Regions from separate parts of the Aeribacillus sp. FSL M8-0235 genome, predicted to be linked through region 1. Evidence: a T-box and tRNA genes for the amino acid it is inferred to sense, from the RefSeq annotation. Region 1 holds a T-box; the other holds one or more tRNA genes.
The links. A T-box is a leader RNA that pairs with one kind of tRNA and senses whether it is charged. The one in region 1 lies ahead of tyrS (tyrosine--tRNA ligase), so its partner is inferred to be a tRNA-Tyr.
Positions count from the first base shown of each region.

Region 2: it encodes a tRNA-Tyr, which carries the amino acid that the T-box ahead of tyrS (tyrosine--tRNA ligase) is inferred to sense. The anticodon was not compared.

Region 1 is NZ_JBBOBW010000001.1:2,899,577-2,909,645, forward strand. Features, by position in the region: gene NSQ71_RS14200 (IS982-like element ISGth1 family transposase) at 1-495, shown strand, start outside; gene NSQ71_RS14205 (Eco57I restriction-modification methylase domain-containing protein) at 499-2,010, opposite strand; partial or broken gene NSQ71_RS14210 (IS256 family transposase) at 2,227-3,455, opposite strand; gene NSQ71_RS14215 (IS4 family transposase) at 3,758-4,873, opposite strand; gene tyrS (tyrosine--tRNA ligase) at 5,264-6,526, opposite strand; T-box leader at 6,575-6,791, opposite strand; gene NSQ71_RS14225 (transglycosylase domain-containing protein) at 6,920-9,709, shown strand; gene NSQ71_RS14230 (GNAT family N-acetyltransferase) at 9,838-10,069, opposite strand, start outside.
Region 2 is NZ_JBBOBW010000001.1:177,408-187,476, forward strand. Features, by position in the region: gene NSQ71_RS00990 (hypothetical protein) at 61-846, opposite strand; gene NSQ71_RS00995 (hypothetical protein) at 989-1,390, opposite strand; gene NSQ71_RS01000 (response regulator transcription factor) at 1,573-2,211, opposite strand; gene NSQ71_RS01005 (hypothetical protein) at 2,613-2,804, shown strand; tRNA gene NSQ71_RS01010 (tRNA-Glu) at 3,075-3,149, shown strand; tRNA gene NSQ71_RS01015 (tRNA-Val) at 3,151-3,226, shown strand; tRNA gene NSQ71_RS01020 (tRNA-Thr) at 3,322-3,394, shown strand; tRNA gene NSQ71_RS01025 (tRNA-Tyr) at 3,407-3,491, shown strand; tRNA gene NSQ71_RS01030 (tRNA-Gln) at 3,600-3,674, shown strand; tRNA gene NSQ71_RS01035 (tRNA-Lys) at 3,882-3,957, shown strand; tRNA gene NSQ71_RS01040 (tRNA-Gly) at 3,963-4,034, shown strand; gene NSQ71_RS01045 (tautomerase family protein) at 4,554-4,772, shown strand; gene NSQ71_RS01050 (MerR family transcriptional regulator) at 4,851-5,636, opposite strand; gene sigW (RNA polymerase sigma factor SigW) at 5,941-6,504, shown strand; gene NSQ71_RS01060 (anti-sigma factor family protein) at 6,519-7,121, shown strand; gene cdaA (diadenylate cyclase CdaA) at 7,278-8,096, shown strand; gene NSQ71_RS01070 (CdaR family protein) at 8,089-9,447, shown strand; gene glmM (phosphoglucosamine mutase) at 9,477-10,069, shown strand, end outside.

The sequences.
Region 1 (10,069 bases):
TCAGCTCGAATGTATCGCGCCAAACGGTTTCGTGGAATTGCGGATATTGGCTATTGTGCTTCCAAAAGGATCACTTTCTATGGGTTGAAACTTCACCTGCAAGTCACCGACCAAGGGCTTCCGATGGGATATGTTGTCACCGAAGCGTCTTGTCACGACCGGGTGGCCGCTGAAACCGTCATGACGCAAATTCCACATCCATATAACCTAGGTGACAAAGGGTACATCAGCCAAAAACTGCAAAAGAAGCTGTACGAAGAGCATCAAGTCGCTTTTTGGACGCCCGTTCGAAAAAATCAGCGAATTCTCCAATCCGACGCATGGAAACAGTGGATGAAACGAAAACGCAAAGTGATTGAAACCGTGTTTTCGATTTTAGTCGATTCGTATCGGATCACCGAGATTCGAGCGAACTCGGTTTCTGGATTTGAAACGGCACTGGATGGTATTTTACTGGCTTACTCCCTTGTTGTTCTTGGGCTAGTTGAGCGTTAAGACTCAACTAGCACCACGGGTTGAAGAAATATTAATAACACTGAATCTTAATAACTGATCTGGCGTAACTTTGTTAACTATACATACTTCTTCATTTATTAGTTCCGCTAAAACAACTGTATTAGGAGATGACATTTTAAAGTTTACAATGCAATTATCAACCGATGCATCTTCAAAAATCTTATCATGGGAATTTATAATGAATACATCGCCTGTGTGTTCCAAGATATATCGACGTAATGTATCGTATTGACCAATTGTAAGGAAAGTATTTGGAATAATCATTGAGCAATATCCATTTTTTCTTAAAATTTTAAAACTCAGTTCTAAAAAAAGACCAAATGTATTTGCTTGATACTTGCAAAGAGGATATTTTGTTTCAAAATACCGTTTTTCAGATTCACTAAAAGCACCATCAGACGAATATATATATGGTGGATTAGCAATTACAACATCAAAACCAACGAAGTTACCTTCATCATCTAGAACTTCAGGAAATTCCATTCGCCATTCTAAGCCTTTACGGAACAGAGGATTTTGACGCGAATACTCCAAGTCAGCAATTGCTTCTTTAAGTTTCTTCTCAATTTCAGCAAATTCTTTACGTTGTTTTTTTACATCTTCATCCGAAGCAAACAAATTGGTTTGCCCAACTAGTGCTAATTTGCGATTTAATCGTTTTACACGCCGTGATTCAGGTGTTTCAATACTGGATAAGAACCGCTTTTTAATTTCATCGATCTGCTTCATCAAATCTTGTTTCTTCCGTTTGTCATTAGCACCCTTATATTCAGAAACAAGTTGTGTATAATTTTTCAATTCAGAAAACCGTTTATCTAAACTATCGTGAATGCCAAATTTATGAAGCAAGCTATTACCAACCTTGATATTAATATCAATATTAGGCAATGTGATTAATTGCTGTGTATTTGATTCTTCATCATGATAATAGTAAGAGCTTTTAAGTAATTCAATCCACAAACGTAGGCGACAAATATTAACAGAGTTAGGGTTAATATCTACACCAAATAGACAGTTTTCTATTAATTTTCTTTTTTCATGGAAAATTGCTTTTTGAATACGTTCAGATTCTGGATTTCCTTTTCTATAAGTAAAATTATCACCATTCATATCTTGAATGACTAATTCGTCATTCACAACTGTACAACGAATATCATTCATTGATCGCCCTTCAGTATCAATTAAGACTCTAAGTTCGCTTTTAATAGCGATAAGTTCATTCAACACTGAAACAAGAAAATGTCCTGATCCAACCGCAGGATCACAAATTTTAATAGTGTCTATAATTCCACTAATTTCTTTTGCTTCATCTAACGATGTAATTCTAAACTGAACCTCGTAAATATCTTTACAGTTCCAACCTTTGACCTCATTTATCTTATCAACCACAGCTTTTCTAATAATATATCTGCTCATATACATTGTGATGTGACCAGGTGTAAAGTATGAGCCATCCCTATAACCATTAATTTTTTCAAAGATTAATCCCAGCACTGCAGGGTCAAGTCCAAATTATTGTGTAAATTCCCCTTTGATAGACAACATGGACCTGATGACTTGACGTATAGTAGGTAAGTCCGGCAAGTCTCCCTGCCAGTCGCCTTCCGGACAAAACATCATGTTGTCAAGGAACAGGCGTGTCAAGGAGCTTTCGCGGCATATCCTCGCTTCGCTCCGGTATTCCACGTTCTCCTTGACACGGCATAGAGGTTATCCCACTCTCTTGATCGCCGGAGCCTCCTGATTCACCGATCGAGCTTCTTGCTCTTTCGTTTTCCGCCACTGCCAATATTCGGACATATCTAAGTATTTACGTCCCGACATCCATTTCTCATCGATTTCGATCAACACGGCACCAACGAGGCGATACACCGATTCCCGGTTCGGAAAGATGCGGATGACCCGTTCTCTGCGGCGAATTTCTTCGTTCAGCCGTTCCACTCCGTTTGTCGTACGCAGACGCCGACGATAACGGTCCGGATAGTCCAATACGGCGGTGGCGTCTTCGAATCCCTCTTCGAGGATTTGCATGGCTTTTGGGGCTTTTTCTTCCCATTTGGCCAGCACTTGTTCCAATAACAGCCGGGCCGTTTGCTTACATGAAGAATCCCACGAATCTCCTCGAGCAAGGCATCCTGCATATACTTTGGTGCGGCATCGAGGATATTGCGAATAAAATGTGTCTGGCATCGTTGCCATGTAGCGCCTTGGAAATGCTTTTCAATGGCTTGCACCAGCCCGCCGTGCTGATCCGAGATGATCAAGTCCACTCCCCGGAGTCCCCGGTCTTTCAGCCATCCGAAGAACTCGCTCCAGCTGGACTCCGATTCACTGTTTCCGATTTGCAGGCCAAGAATTTCTCGATATCCTTCCTCATTCACTCCTGTAGCGATCAACACGGCTCTGGAGCGTAATCGTCCATCCTCCCGGACTTTCGTATAAATAGCATCTACTAGCACAAACGGATACACGTGTTCATGAAGGGAACGGTAATTCCAGTCTTGGATAATCGGATCCAGTCCCTTGCACAGCGAGGAGACCGTCGACTTGGAAAACGAAGTGCCGCATAATTCCTCCGTGATTTGAGTGATTTTTCGGGTAGACACCCCGTTTACCACCATTTCCATTAGTGCCAGTACCAGTGCTTGTTCGCTCCGTTGATACCGTTAGAACAGTTCCGTAGAGAACTCCCCATCTCTTGTCCGTGGAACGCGCAAGGTCAACCGTCCCACCCGGGTCGTCAGCTGGTGTGGATACGAACCGTTTCGATAGCCTTTTCGTTCTTCCGTTCGTTCATAACGGCGAGCTCCCAGCTGTTCTTCTACTTGCGCCTCGAGGATTTGATTGAGGACTTGTTCCAATAGCTTAGCTAATCCTTCATCTCTGGTGAATAACCCGTGCAAAAGTTCATCATTTAGGGTAATATGATATTGAGCCATGGTTGCATTCCTCCTTATGTTTGGTGTTTTTGGTCCACTGTTTATACTACCAAAGGGGAAGCAACATGGCTCTTTTTCTATTTCCCTTTTTACACAATTATATGGACTTAACTCCCCAAAAGTTTTTTATAAATTCTATCAGGAACTATTTAAAATCATTAGCATTGCATAAATATAGTTAGAATTTTCTGTTAATTAATTTTTGTGAATTTGTGCCAAAAAGACAAAACCTACAGAAAGGTGGCACTGCCCATTTGGTAAATATATACAGCTAAACCAGAGCGACAACGACAAAAGGGAGATTATGGACTGGCTCGCCCATCAAATTTTCGCAACCAAACATAAGCTGGTTTCCACAGAGATCTCTTTAACCAACGAGTAATTCGAAGTAGGGATTTCTTACTTTTCATCTCCAATTGAATGAGAACATGTAAGCAATACGTGATAAGGGCTAAGAAAATTTGATTTTGAATAGCTGTTTCACTCATCCCATAAAAGTGCTTAATTTCCACGTGTTGCTTGAGCCATTTGAAAAAGAGCTCAATAGCCCAGCGAGATCGGTAAATATCACTTATCTCTTCTGGTTTTAAATCAAATCGGTTGGTGATGAAACGAAGTAAGTTCCCTTTTGTGTCCGTAACTTCTAGTAGACGAAAGACATTTTCAGTACGATTTTGTGTGGTACCAATGTAGACCATTTTATCGGATAGAACGTGACAATCATCAGGAAGTGAAAATGTATAGACTTCACGAATGACTGCGTTTTTCTTCAGTCTTGAAACGAAGAAATAGCCATCATCTGTCATCCGATCAAAACGTTCATAGTCCACATAACCGCGGTCAAACACATACATGGCTTCTTGATCATCCACTAGGACTTCGAGTTGATTTCGGTCATGTTCTTTTGCTGTCGTAATCACTGCTTTTTCAGGATAGACGGTGTCTTTATCCATGAAAACGAGCCGTAAGTGTAGCTTTACACCAGCTTTTGTTTTACGGAATTTTGCCCATTTATAATGGGTCAAATTCAACGGGAGTGTACTTGAATCAATGATTTTCAGTGGCATATTCTTTCCGTTTTGATAATGGTGCCGTTGAATTTTCCAAACAAGATCCAAGAACAAATTTGCAAGAATTAGTGGGTGGATCTGATTGTTTTTTCGGGATAGCTGAGAGGCACTTATCGATTCAAATCCGAGTGCTTTTTGAAGATCTTCGTCTACAAGTGCATCACTCATTTCCTCTAAGCTCGTAAATTCGAGCAGTTGGGCTACCAATAAAAGTTTAATATAGGCTTCTGTTGTCAGCTTTTTTGTGTAATAGTCCTGTTTCAATTCTTTGACTTGTTCGCTAAGTTTTTGAATATTTATGGGTGAAACCCATTTACCAAATGATGAAATTAGTGTATTCTTGTCCATAATGGTTATCCTTTACGATTGGATTTGGACAGGAACCACCTGTACTTCCATTGTAAAGGATTTTTTTGTTTCGAAATCAATAAAAAATTGAACATTCTTAGTATTTTGAATCATCAGATTTAATTAGTGCAATGCTAGTGATACTTTATAAAAACTAGATTTAGGTACATTTTTTGACATACAAAATTCTGTATTTTTCGACAAATTCCGCTTCTTTTGTACGAAAAAACCCCCCTTCAATGAATAAATTAATCCATTCAATTGAAGGGGGGGGTGCTTTTGACTTATTTAATAGAATACGGGTATGAGCGGTGGTCGTTTAGAATCACTCGCCCGTATATTTTCCAATTGATTTTAATAGGCCCCTAAAGTGTGAGCAGAGGCATATGATTATTTGAAATGAATTAAGAAATATTTCTTTTTGCCCCGGCGGATCACAGCAAATTGACCTTCGATGATGTCTTTTTCAGACACAATATAATCAAGCTCCTGCACCCGTTCGCCGTTAATGTAAATCGCACCGTTTCCGATGTCTTCTCTTGCCTGCCGTTTCGATGGAGAAATTTTCGCCTGAACCAATAAATCGACTAATCCGATTTCATTTTCGGTCGTTTCATACGAAGGCACATCTTTAAAGCCTTGTTTTATTTCTTCTGCTGTTAAAGCTTTTATATTGCCGCTGAACAGCGCTTCGGAAATTTTGACTGCCTGTTTGAGTGCTTCTTCGCCATGGACAAGCTTTGTCACTTCTTCCGCTAACGCTTTTTGCGCAGACCGTTTTTCAGGAGTATTTTTCACTTCTTCTGCCAATTGTTCAATTTCTTCTTTTGATAAGAAAGTAAAATATTTTAAATATTTGATGACATCCCGGTCATCGGTATTGATCCAAAATTGATAAAATTCGTAAGGCGATGTTTTTTCTTTATCGAGCCAGATGGCTCCTCCTTCCGTTTTGCCGAATTTTGTGCCGTCGGCTTTCGTGACGAGCTGGAGTGTAAGACCGTATGCTTTCGCATTTTCTTCCGTTTTTCGAATTAGTTCAAGTCCTGACGTAATATTTCCCCATTGGTCGCTTCCGCCGATTTGCAAGCGGCAATCATAGGTTTGGTACAGCTTTAAAAAATCGTACGATTGCAAAATCATGTAGCTGAATTCCGTAAAGGAAATGCCCGTTTCAATTCTTGACTGCACGGTTTCTTTCGCCAGCATATAGTTTATGCCAAAGCTTTTGCCGATATCGCGCAAAAATGTGATGACATCCAATGGCCCGATCCAATCGTAGTTGTTGGCCAAAATGGCCGGATTCCCTTCTTTTTCAAAATCCAAAAAGCGGGAAAGCTGTTCCTTAATGCGTTCTGACCACTGCTTCACCGTTTCTTTTTCATTTAATGTTCTTTCCTGTTTTTTTCCGCTTGGATCGCCGATCAAGCCTGTTGCGCCGCCAACAAGAGCAATCGGTTGATGACCTGCCTCTTGAAATCTTTTTAACGTTAAAATCGGCAGCAAATGCCCGATATGAAGGCTGTCTGCCGTCGGGTCAAAACCGCAGTACAGCTTCACCTGTTCCTCTGACAACAATTTATCTAATCCTTCTTCATCCGTTACTTGATTAATGAGTCCGCGATATTTTAAATCTTCTAGCAAAGCATTCATCAAACCCACTCCTTTTCAAATTTTATCCAAATAAAAAACGCCCCTTCATGAAGGGACGTATAATTACGCGGTACCACCCTGCTTAAGAACATTTGCATGTTCTTCACTCATTCTGATAACGGCTAAAAACCGTCCTTTGCTACTTCACTTTCACAAAGAATGCTCATGGAGGTAATTCACAAAGCATTTATGTGCTGATTCGCACCGGCCATCAGCTCTCTGAAACAGGGAAATGCCTGCTACTTTCTCCAATCAACGCTCAAGTATTTTTTTCATTAATAAATATTTTTAGCATAATTGACATCCTTTGTCAACTAAGATTAGAACAGAGGGCGTCAACCGGAGAAAAAAATATGCTATAATAAACTAGATTTTGTAGAGGGATGATGAAAAATGGAGAAATGGTACGAATTTTTTAGGAAGGTAAGCTCCTTTTATCACAAGCACCAGCAAAAAATGGTCATTGCCTATAACGTAACATGGAACTTATTTCTTTTACTATTAGTTATCGGTTTAATAGGCTTCTCCTTTATCGGAGGATTAGGAGCTGGTTATTTTGCATCGCTTGTAAAAGATGAGCCGATCCGTTCCGAAAAAGAATTGGAAAAAGACATTTACGATTATTCTGAAACAACGAAAGTGTACTTTGCAGACAATGTCTATTTAGGGAAAATTCGCACAGATCTTGAACGTGAAAAAATCAAAATTGATCAAATTTCCGAGCATTTAAAACATGCAATTGTTGCAGTTGAGGACGAATATTTTTACGAGCATAAAGGGATTGTCCCAAAGGCGATCATGCGGGCGATTTTCCAGGAGTTCTCAAACTCTTCTGTCAGAACCGGCGGAAGCACCCTCACACAGCAATTAATTAAAAACCAAATATTGACCAACGAAGTGTCATTTGAAAGAAAAGCAAAAGAAATCCTGCTAGCATTGAGATTAGAAAAATATTTTACGAAAGATCAAATATTAGAAGCCTATTTAAATGTATCATCATTTGGACGAAACAGCTCCGGAAGAAACATTGCAGGCGTGCAGGCTGCAGCGCAGGGGATTTTTGGCATAGATGCGAAAGACTTATCGATACCGCAGGCAGCTTTTATCGCTGGTCTCCCTCAAAATCCTTTTGCTTATACACCGTTCACAAAGGACGGAGAAGTAAAAGAAGATTTACAGCCTGGTATAAACCGAATGAAAACCGTCCTAAGAAAAATGTTTGCAGAAGGATATATTACAAAAAAAGAATATGAAGAAGCACTTAAGTTTGATTTAAAGGCTCATTTAGCCAAAAAGAAAAAACCTGATATTGAGCAATATCCTTGGATTATATACGAAGTTGAAAAAAGAGTGAAGGATATACTGGCTGAGCAGCTGGCGAAAAAAGACGGTCACAAGCTGGAGGATCTCCGAAAAAATAATAAAGAGCTGTTTAATCGATACATGGCGCTGGCCGATCAAGACATGAGACAAAACGGCTACAACATTCATACGACCATTAACAAGAAAATTTATGACAAAATGCAAGAGGTTGTCAAAAACTACGAGTATTACGGAAGTCCAAAGCTTGAAAAGAAAAAAGATCCTGAAACAGGCAAGACCGTAACCATCGAGGAACCAGTTGAAGTCGGCGCTGTTTTAATCGAAAACAAAACTGGAAAAATTATCTCCTTTGTTGGCGGCCGTGATCATAACAGGGAGCAGACAAACCATGCTACAAGAGCATTAAGACCAAACGGTTCAACAATGAAACCGCTCGCTGTCTATGCACCCGCGATGGAAATGGGCATCGTCCAGCCGGGAACTGTTGTGGCAGATCTTCCATTTTCAATCGGGAAATATCAGCCGAAAAACTATGGAGGCGGCTATCACGGATTAACAAGTATTCGAACAGCATTGAAACATTCATATAACATTCCGGCGGTAAAAACCTATGCAAAAATTATTTCGCAAAATCCGGTATCCTATTTAGAAAAAATGGGATTTAGTTCACTTGCTCAAGAAGATTACAGTTCATTCTCCCTCGCTCTTGGGGCAATGACTTACGGAGTAACCGTGGAGGAAAACGTAAACGCCTTTTCAACATTTGCCAATAACGGTGAATTTGTCGACGCCTACATGATTGAAAAAATTGAAACACAAGACGGAAAAGTTATATATCAACATAACAGCAAGAAAGAGAAGGTCTTTTCCCCTCAAACAGCCTATTTAATGATTGATATGATGCGGGATGTCATTCAAAGCGGAACGGCTTCCTCTTTAAAAAGGTATCTATCATTTCAATCTGATTGGGCTGGAAAAACAGGAACTGGGCAGGATTATCGGGATGCATGGTTTGTTGCTGTAAATCCTAATGTATCCTTCGGCACATGGATCGGTTATGACACGCCGAAAAGGCTGGAAACGACCTACAAAGGTTTGACCTACAGTAATAGAAATATATTGCTTTGGGCAAAATTAATGAACGCCGCATACAGCGTCAAACCTGACTTAATAGATCCTAACACTTCCTTTAAAATGCCTAAAGGAATTGTTTCAAGATCGTATTGCGCCCTCTCTGGGGATCTGCCTTCTGAATTATGTAAGAAAGCTGGACTCGTTCAAACTGACTTGTATAACGCTAAATTTCTGCCGAATAAAGTGGATAAAAGCTTGGCGTACGGCAAATTTGTTTTAGTAGACAACGTAGCCTATCAAGTGCCGGCAAATGCACCGGCTGAATTCGTCCAGGAAGGGCCTCTGCTGAAAAAAGAAGTATTGAATAATCTTGGGATTTCAGACGTGTCCCAATTGACTAAACTTCTGCCTAGCGGAGTTAATTTAGAGGCTTTGACGTTGACCGGCAATAGGGTTCTTCAGGATAATGGCAAAGCTCCTTCTAAAGTGCCCGCTGTAAAGCTTAGCGGAACAACATTATCCTGGAGCAAAAGCGGTGAATATGATGTTATCGGGTACAGAGTTTATGCAGCTCCCTCTAATTCAAATAGTTTCAAAAAAATTGCCAGCATACCTGCAAAAAATAACTTAAGCATCTCAGTCGGAAAATCTCCTGCCTCCTATTACGTCGTTGCAGTTGATGTGGCAGGAAAAGCGTCTCCTCCTTCAGCCATTGTAAAAACGGCGCAATCTGGAAAAACAGAGCCGCAGCAAAAACCGAAGCAGACGGCAAATGCAAGACAATAGGCGAATGGAAAAGATGCATTAAACGATCAATAAAGTAGACGAAACAGAAAAAACAGCCCAGCAAAACTTGCTTTCACCCAATAAATATTTAAAAAGGACCGCACGTGGTCCTTTTTATCTTTTACTGGCTAGTGTGACGGCAGCTTTTTTAAGAAAACATAGCTTACTTTATTGTATCGCATTTTTTCTTCATAGAAGCGGTGTGCGTCAACGCGCTGCAAGCCGGAAGATAAAGAAACAATATTATAGCCATTTTCTACAGCATATTGATGAACATACGTTAAAAGCTTTTCACCGTATCCTTTTGATCGTTCTTCAGGCAATGTCACTAAATCACAAACCCAAATGAAACGCCCGTAG
Region 2 (10,069 bases), 2.7 Mb from region 1:
TGCTTCACTTTGTGTTTCATACAGTTTAAAAGAATGGTCTTAGTGCTCAGGGGATTGGCATTAGTCATCAATTCTCACCCGTCTCGTTCTCCAAATAAAAATTACATAACCTGTAATCAAAATCGTGATCATTGAACCGTATACATAGAATGGCGAAACTTCAGGCCATAAATCATACCAGGTGGATGGAGAAAACTGATATTGATCCAGAATGGCTCCTGCGGTGATCTCCCAAATACCGAAAATCAGAAATGGCCCAACGTATACAATTGCTTTCTTCTTGACGAAGGTGGAAAGGCATAAAGCGATACAGGCGAAACACGCCCCAAGCAAAAAATGCGTTAAAAATTTGATCCAAATATACAATTCAGGCTGTGTGTTGAACAATGTGTAGAATATGCCTTCTTCCTGCAGTTGTCGATAGGGGGAATCGGCATCATTATTAAAAAAAATAGAAATTATAGCGTAAAAGATAAACTCTGGGATGAAGATAGCAAGCCCCCCAGTTAAAGTGGCGGCCAAGAATTTGTTCCTAACATAATGGTCAAAAGATTTCCTTGTTTGTATAAAGTAATGAAACTTCTGATTCTTTTCTTCTAAATAGGAAGCGGCATATGGAAACACAACAATTAAAGGAAAAAATATACCTATGTATGAAAAACTGCTCTCCCAAATATTATATTTGTTGTGTATTTCACCTAAAATATCTTGAATCGCTTGATGATTACCTCGTATATCAGGAGCTTCGGGGTCAAAAAATAAAACATCATACAAATACCTGTCATAAGCTGTCAAAAATATTATTACAAGAGCAAACATACAGGAAACTAACATGCGCTTATTCAATAAACCCCTTTTTAATTCCAGTAAGAGCATCATCTTTCACTCGCTTTCTGATTGATAACTATCAAAACTACTTTAAAAGCATATCGCATTTCTACATTGCAGAAATGCGATATGCTACGGAATCGAAATTGAAAGAGTTAAGTTAATACGTATCTGGGTTCCATTTCCCTTTCATCGTAAAGCGGTCAAATTTACCTCCTTTTTCTTTCCAGATTTTCAAACGGTACTTATAACTGGCCTTAGCTCCATTATTTGTTAATGTGTAATTACCAGCCTTTTTAGTATAAAGATTACTACTTCTTTTCGCACCTTCCGAATTTTCCATTCTTACTCCTGCTGTCCAATTCGAATCTATACTAGTAATCTTAACAACTGGATTCTCTTTATCTGTAAATTTCCATGCATAGTTAGTATAAGCACGTCCAGTTAAAAAGTTTGTTGTCACATCAAAATGAAATTTGTAGTTAGCAGCTGATGCAACAGGCACTAATGCTCCTACAGCTAGAATAGAAGTTAAAGCAATTTTTAACCATTTTTTTTTCACATAAAACCCTCCTCGTTTTTCCGCATTAAAATTCCTGAATTCCCGCGAGAATCCTTCGAGTAAGGTGCTAGCTACCTGTTTTTACAGTTCACATTTTCTAACAATACAGAACGGTGATCACCTAAACTTATGATAGAGTAGAATCCACATTTGAAAAAAGTCCCAAATTTTCTTGCCACCTTTTAAATTAACCCCCATTCCCGGGCCTTTCGGGCTGCTTCTTTGCTTCTTTTTTCCCCCGTCTTTTTCAAAATATTAGTAATGTGCTTTTTTATTGTATTAATTTCTACCATTAATATTTCTGCTATTTGTTTTTGCTTATAGCCTTCAGCAATCAGCTTTAATATTTTTTGTTCTGTTTGTGTTAATCTCTCCTTCATATAGTGGATCTCTAGTTGTCTTAAGCGACAAAACTCCTTACGGATAACAGATTCAACATAAGCACTTTTAAGTGACCATTTTTGATACGCTAAGCGTATTACATTTGGAATATGATTATAGGATTTGTCTATGTAACAGATTGCCCCGGCAATAAAAGCTTCAAAAATCAATCGATTGTCAATCTGATCATTTAAAATAATCAGCTGTGCTTTTGTTTTTTCAGTAACAGATTTTATTACTTTGATTTTTTCTGTATCTTTTACTAATCTGATATTCATTAGTACAATATTCACATGTATACGGTTAATAAAATCACTTAAACATTTCAGCTCGCACGTGACTCCTACTATTTCTATGTCGGTCTCATTTTTAACGCTAGAGCAAATTTTTAACAACTCATCTTTGTCTTTGTCAATCAACAGTACACGTATTTTTTTCATAACGCACCTTTTTACACCTCCTTTTGTCTGTTCTTTTTACACATCTCTTCACGCTCGTTGCCTTAAAAAACATGGATAATTCGAAATATCGGACATAACTTCTAGTGAAGGACTTTCTACTTATTAAAACGTCAGATCTCTCAGAATTGTTTCTGATTTTTATAATTTTAACCTTTTTTGGAACGTTTTCCCTTAAAAGTAAGCGTCAAATTTAGCCAATCTTCTAGACTCTGTAAGATTATGAGATAATCTCCTCAAGAATAGATATAAGGAGGTTTTTTATAGCAAATCCAGAAATAGCTGAGAGAAAAAGGAATAGACATGACCGGAATGCGTCCAATGGAGAGTACAGAAAGAACGATGAGTGTGTTTGCGAAACATTTGAAAATGGGCGGAACTGGGTGGATCAAGGTACCGGTGCGATGATGACGGCCTTGGTGGCAGCATTAGAAAAAGTTAGTCATCAAAACGCTTATTGGACAAGTAGAAAGATGGAAAAAATCTCAAGAAGCCCATTCAAACAATACATCGAAAAGATCACGAGAACAATAAACGAAGCCACACGTGACCCGTACCATGTACCTAAAAAATAAAGTGAAAACCCTTATCCATCAAGCATTGAAGAGATTAAGTAGGACTAGGAATTACTTTGGGGTTATCTTTATCATTTGTATGCGTTTATTATGGAATCCCTCCTGCAAATGCTTGGCTCAATCTTCATATTGACAATAAACCATTTTTTCTCTATACTAATACTCGTCGATTGCTTAATAAAAAACTTGTGAAGGAAAAATGATTTTATAATTGACAAAAAGCAAATTGTTATATATAATTTAATTTGTCTTTTTGCTAATGATGTTATTGGCCCGTTGGTCAAGTGGTTAAGACACCGCCCTTTCACGGCGGTAACACGGGTTCGAATCCCGTACGGGTCACCATGGAGGATTAGCTCAGCTGGGAGAGCACTTGCCTTACAAGCAAGGGGTCGGCGGTTCGATCCCGTCATCCTCCACCATGTACTAAACAAGCTTTTCTTAAGCAGGCTTAATGAGACTGGTATAATAATTTAAACAAAGGTAAAAACTGAGTGTGATTTAAAGTATTTATTGCGCCGGTGTAGCTCAATTGGTAGAGCAACTGACTTGTAATCAGTAGGTTGGGGGTTCGATTCCTCTCGCCGGCATTTTTAATAATCGGAGGGGTAGCGAAGTGGCTAAACGCGGCGGACTGTAAATCCGCTCCCTTAGGGTTCGGCGGTTCGAATCCGTCCCCCTCCACCATGCCGAAGAATGTTATGAAACATTGAAATCACATTAAACAACAAAATGTTGTATAAAGTGATTTTTTTATTGGTACACTATAATTAGTCAAGAGATGAATGGTGATATTGGGCTATAGCCAAGCGGTAAGGCAACGGACTTTGACTCCGTGATGCGCTGGTTCGAATCCAGCTAGCCCAGCCATTTATTATAAAAAGACAGTTCATGTCTGTTCTTTTTTTTGTAAAAATGTTAGATAGAAAGTAAGATTTAACTATATTTCACAAAGGGCGAAGTCTCGTCGAATAAGCAGCGAGTTGTCCCGACGCATCCAGCATCCTCGAAAGATCAGGAAGAGGAAGGGACATCTGACAAATTTTAAAATGGATTAGAAGAAAAAAATTTTTTTATGAGCCATTAGCTCAGTCGGTAGAGCATCTGACTTTTAATCAGAGGGTCGGAGGTTCGAATCCTCCATGGCTCACCATTTGTGCGGAAGTAGTTCAGTGGTAGAACACCACCTTGCCAAGGTGGGGGTCGCGGGTTCGAGTCCCGTCTTCCGCTTTTTAAATTCAACGGGGAAAACTTTATAAAATAAGATGAACTTAATTCCTGACAAGAAATTGTCAGGATTTTTTTATTTGAAATGTTACTAATCCCTTCGATTATATCTAATCCTCGCTTTTGAATCTCAAAATAATGTAATAGACTATATGCAGGAGCATTCGCCTTTTTAGTCCCATAACAGCCTTTTAAATTTGAATATACCATTGAAGTCGAATTGTATTTTTCCTTTTAGTATTGGGAATGCGGTTGTTCCGAAATGGAACCATGACCTAAATGATTTTTTGGTAGATTTTAAAAATTAGTCTCTTTTCCAGAAGATTGTTGCTGTAGAGGATGATTTGTGTAAAACATTTTGCATAATGGACTGCCCAGCAAAGGTTTTTACGGGTGTTGTGACGAAGTATATCGACAAACTTCTGTCTTGTTTCATTTTTTGAAATAGCACAGATCCGGATGAGGACGAATAAATTTCGACGCCATTTATAAATTCAAACGGCTTAAAGGGGTTGTGATTCGATGCCTTTTATCAACGTAAAGCTGGCTAAAGGAAGAACCGCAGAACAGAAACAGCAGTTTACTGAGGCAATAACAAAAGCAGCAGCGCAAATACTAAACGTGAAAGAAGAATGGGTTACAGTAGTTTTCGATGAATATGAAAGAGATAATTGGGCTTCCGGCGGAACACTTCACTCGATAAAATTTGGGGAAGGTTTCGGGAAAATGGGAGCTGAATGAATATCCATCATCCTGTAATTCAAAGATAAAAAATGACCTCCCCAATTGGAAAAGGGGAGGTGAAGTTTTTTCATTTGCCTAAAGTCGGTCAATATTTTCATCTTGGAGAAACCCAGCTTTCATCGCATAATGTTCCATCACTTGCTGAAGCCACTCCTCTTCCTCCTGTGTAAATGGAGATGCCAATTTATTTTCAATAGTTTTAATTTCAGCTTCATCTAAATTCCCGATAGCACTAATTGTTTCTTCTCCGATAAATTCTAATATTGTTTTCATATATTTTTCGACTAACGCTTCTACCTCAGGATCATCGACAGGTCTTCCTGCCAATCTTTTTGTTTCTTGGGATAATTGGATGTATTCTTTGTCAAGGGAGATCATTACCTCTTCAGGCTGATCAAAAAGCTTTTCAGCTACTTCTTTTGATGTATAATGTTCTAACCATTTGCGCTGTTCTTTTTCTGTTTGTATGCTCTGAATAAGACTCATTAAAACATTGCTATCCACTTCTTTTTCTTCTTCTAAAATCGTGAGAATTCGTTTAATGGCTTTGAGCACTTCTTCAATATGTTCCTTTCGTTCTTCAAGCGCTTCTTTTTGGAACTGTAAAGTTTCCTTTAAGTTTAAATCGAAGTTGGTTTCATTAATTAACTCTTTGATTTGTTCTAAACTGTATCCTAAAAATTTAAGACTGACTATTTTTTGAAGTGTCAATACATCATGAGCAGAGTATAATCGGTGTCCAGAACGAGGATTTTTTTTCGGTTTGAGCAGTCCAATTTGATCATAATAATGCAATGTTCGGATTGTTGTTCCCGTCTTTTTAGAAAATTCGCCAATCGTAAAGTAAGACTCTTCCTTCACTTTAACATCGCCCCCAAAATACTTATCTTTATAAACCTATTGTGATCATAATACCTAACGCGGCGTGAGGTGCAACCCCTCTGAAAAAATTTGTAATGTCATATTTCATTATGACAAGTTGGACGTTTCTTTATAAAAAGCCCAGAAATGGGAATAAGAAAGGTTTTTGCTACAAAAGGAAAAAATTTTTCTTGCAGATGAAAACATAAATTCCTAAAATTTGCTAGAATAGATTTATAAAAAAATGAAACCTTTGGGGAACGAATTCGTATCATGATGTACCCGCAACTGCGGAGGTAGAAAAATGGAAGAATTTATAAATAAAAAGATCAAACAAATTAAAAAAGGCGACCAAAATGCATTTGCAGAAGTTGTTGAATTATATAAAGATAAAATTTTTCAACTTTGTTATCGAATGCTGGGAAACGTCCATGAAGCTGAGGACATAGCACAGGAAGCATTTATAAGAGTGTATATGAACATCCATTCATTTGATATGAACAAAAAATTTTCTACATGGATTTATCGGATTGCAACCAATTTATCGATTGATCGTATTCGGAAAAAGAAGCCCGACTATTATTTAGATGCAGAAGTTGCGGGGACTGAAGGCTTAACAATGTACTCCCAAGTATCATCTGATATTGCAATGCCTGAAAAAGAAGTTGAAGCAATTGAACTGCAAGAAACGATTCAAAAAGAAATTTTAAAACTGCCGGATAAATATCGATCAGTCATCGTATTGAGATATATTGAGGAGCTATCCTTGCAAGAAATCGCAGAGATATTGGAACTTCCAGTCGGAACAGTTAAAACAAGAATACACCGGGGACGGGAGGCTTTACGCAAACAATTAAGGCATTTGTGATTGGGGTGAGTAAGATGAAATGTCCTAAGCATGTAGTGGAGATGATCCATAAGTATTTGGACGGGGATTTGCATGAGGATGAAGGCCGTGAGTTAAAAAAACACTTGCAATCTTGTGAGGATTGCAAGGCACATTATCAAGAATTGGAAAAAGCTGTAGCGTTTGTCAAGAGTATCTCACATGTTGAAGCACCGACAGATTTTACGCAAAAGGTGTTAGAAAAATTGCCGAAAGAAAAGCGTACGGTCTCAACTAGACGCTGGTTCCGAAATCATCCTTTCTTTTCAGCCGCTGCACTATTTGTTATTCTAATGACTGGAAGTTTATTTGCTTCTTATGAAGAAAGCCAATTCAGCGTAACAAAGTATGATAATTTGGTTGTTGACAACCGTACTGTTATTGTGCCTGAAGGAGAAACGGTGAAAGGTGATATTACTGTTAAAAACGGTGATATTAAAATAGAAGGAAAAGTTGAAGGAAATGTAACGGTGATTAACGGAGACCAATATTTGGCTTCTGCTGGTCAAGTTACCGGAGAGGTTGAGGAAATAAACGAATTGTTTGAGTGGCTGTGGTATGAAGTAAAATCGACTCTGTCAGAGGTTTTTAAACAATAGGCCATCTTTAGTAGGATGGTCTATTTTTATGTTTAAGTGCATTTAGGAAAAGTTATGATATAATAAAGTGGAATTTTGATTAGAGAGATTTTCAAACCTAGAAGTTTGATTAGAATAGATCAATCGCGATTTGATGAACTATTGGAGGAAAACAATATGACCTTAGGGGATTTTTCTCTTTTGCATTACCTCATAGATGTCATTGATATTCTCCTCGTTTGGTTCGTTATCTATAAATTGATTATGGTGATTCGTGGAACGAAAGCTGTTCAGCTTTTAAAAGGAATTATCGTAATCATTATCGTTAGAGTGTTAAGCCAATATTTAGGCTTGAATACTTTGCAATGGTTAATGGACCAAGTGTTGATTTGGGGTTTTTTGGCTATCATCATTATTTTCCAGCCGGAGTTTCGCAGAGCCCTTGAGCAATTAGGAAGGGGGCGTCTATTTGCAAGGGCAGCTAGCCAGGAAGATGATGGGCAAACAAACATGACCGAAGCAATAGCAAAAGCTGTTGAGTATATGGCGAAAAGGAGAATCGGTGCTCTCATTTCGATTGAACGAAAAATAGGAATGGAGGATTATGTTGAGACCGGTATACCGCTAAATGCCCATATTTCTGCTGAACTATTAATTAATATTTTTATCCCCAATACCCCTTTACATGATGGTGCAGTTATTATACAAAAAGATCAAGTGTCCGCTGCTGCCTGTTATTTGCCGCTTTCCGAAAGCCCGTTTATATCGAAGGAGCTGGGCACACGCCATCGCGCTGCAGTGGGAATTAGTGAAGTAACCGATAGTATAACTATCATTGTTTCTGAAGAAACAGGCGGTATATCGATTGCCAAGGATGGTGAGCTGCATAGACATTTAACTCCAGAAACGTTAAAGGAGATGCTCTTGGCTGAGTTTAACCGTACGAAAGCTGCTTCCTCTAGCCGCTGGCAATGGAGGGTGAAAAAGAATGGATAAATTAATGAATAGCAACTGGTTTATGCGCATCATTGCATTGTTGCTAGCGCTCATGCTATATGCTTCAGTGAATATAGAATCGCCTGCTTCGAATAATGAAGAAAAATACAATATATTTCAGTCGCCATCCACAACCGAAACAGCTACAATTACAGATGTGCCCGTAAACGTATACTATGATGACCGTGCATTTGTTGTCACCGGTATTCCCCAAACCGTCACCGTTACGATTGAAGGGCCCAAAAGTATTGTCACTACGACAAAACAAGTCAAGGACTTTGAAATTTTTGCAGATTTAACGGATTTATCCGTTGGCACCCACAGCGTCCGTTTGAAACATAAAAACTTGTCTGACCAATTGGAGGTTGACATTGATCCGGCTGTCATTACAGTAGGTATTCATGAAAAGGTATCTGAAAATTTTCCGGTTGAAGTGGATGTCATTAATAAAAACAAAATGAAGGAAGGCTACATTGCGGAGCGTCCGATTGTTAAACCGGACAGTGTAAAAATTACAGGCGCAAAAGAGCATATTGATGCTGTAGCTGTTGTGAAAGCAACAGTAAGTTTGGAAGGTGCTGATGGAACAGTTGTACAGAAGTCAAAAGTGACAGTATACGATGCAAATGGGAACATCCTGCCTGTTACAATCGAACCGTCAGCGGTTACCGTCACAGTGCCGGTAGAAAGCCCAACGAAATCGAAATCTGTACCCTTAAAAATCAAAACAACAGGAAAGCTTTCTGATGGACTGAGCATATCATCGATTCAATCGATCCCTAGCCAAGTGACAATTTATGGTCCAAAGGATGTGCTAGAGCAAATAGAGTCTATTGATGATGTATCGGTCGACTTAAGCAAAATCAAAGAAAATGCGACAGTTGAAGCTGATGTTCCGGCTCCGGATGGAGTGACAAACGTTGTCCCGAATAAAGTTCAAATTAAAATAGATATTGAAAAACGAGCAGAAAAGACGTTTAAACAGGTGCCGATCAAAGTCATCGGTTTAGGAAACGATCAGGAAATTGAATTTATTGATCCGGATACAGGAAAGCTGGATGTTGTTTTGCGAGGAAAAGACAGTGTTTTGAAAAACGTAAAAGAATCTGACATCGAATTGTATGTGAATGTTGCAGGGTTAGATGAAGGAGAACATGTAGTAAATGTGGAGGCCAAAAACCGTTACAACCTCTCGACAGTTTTATCGAGTGAAAAAGTGAAGATTCGCTTATCCAATAAAGAAAACTCGTTGGAAGAAGCAGATAATGAAAGAAGAAATCAAATAGAAGAAAATAACGATTCAGTTGAACCATCTGAACAGAAAAAGTCTGCTGAAGAAGCTTCAAATTAAGTGATATTTTTTAAAAGGAGCGATGATTCATGGGAAAATATTTCGGTACAGACGGAGTAAGAGGAGTTGCCAACAGTGAACTCACTCCTGAATTAGCGTTTAAAATAGGACGCTTTGGCGGGTACGTGTTAACAAAAGATAAAAATAGACCAAAAGTGTTGATTGGCCGGGATACCCGCATTTCAGGTCATATGCTTGAGGGTGCTTTAGTTGCCGGGCTTCTTTCCATTGGTGCCGAGGTAATGAGGCTTGGAGTCATTAGCACACCAGGTGTTGCTTATTTGACAAAGGCATTAGGGGCCGAAGCAGGCATCATGATCTCCGCTTCGCATAATCCTGTTCAAGATAACGGAATAAAATTTTTTGGCCCTGATGGTTTTAAGCTTTCCGATGAACAAGAAGAAGAAATTGAAGCGCTGCTCGATCAAGAAGAAGATAACCTTCCTAGACCGACCGGCTCTGATCTGGGGCAAGTGAGCGATTATTTTGAAGGCGTACAAAAATACTTGCAATATTTAAAACAGACGGTTGACGAAGAGTTCACTGGTTTACATATCGCTTTGGACTGTGCGCACGGAGCCACATCATCACTAGCTACACATCTTTTTGCCGACTTGGATGC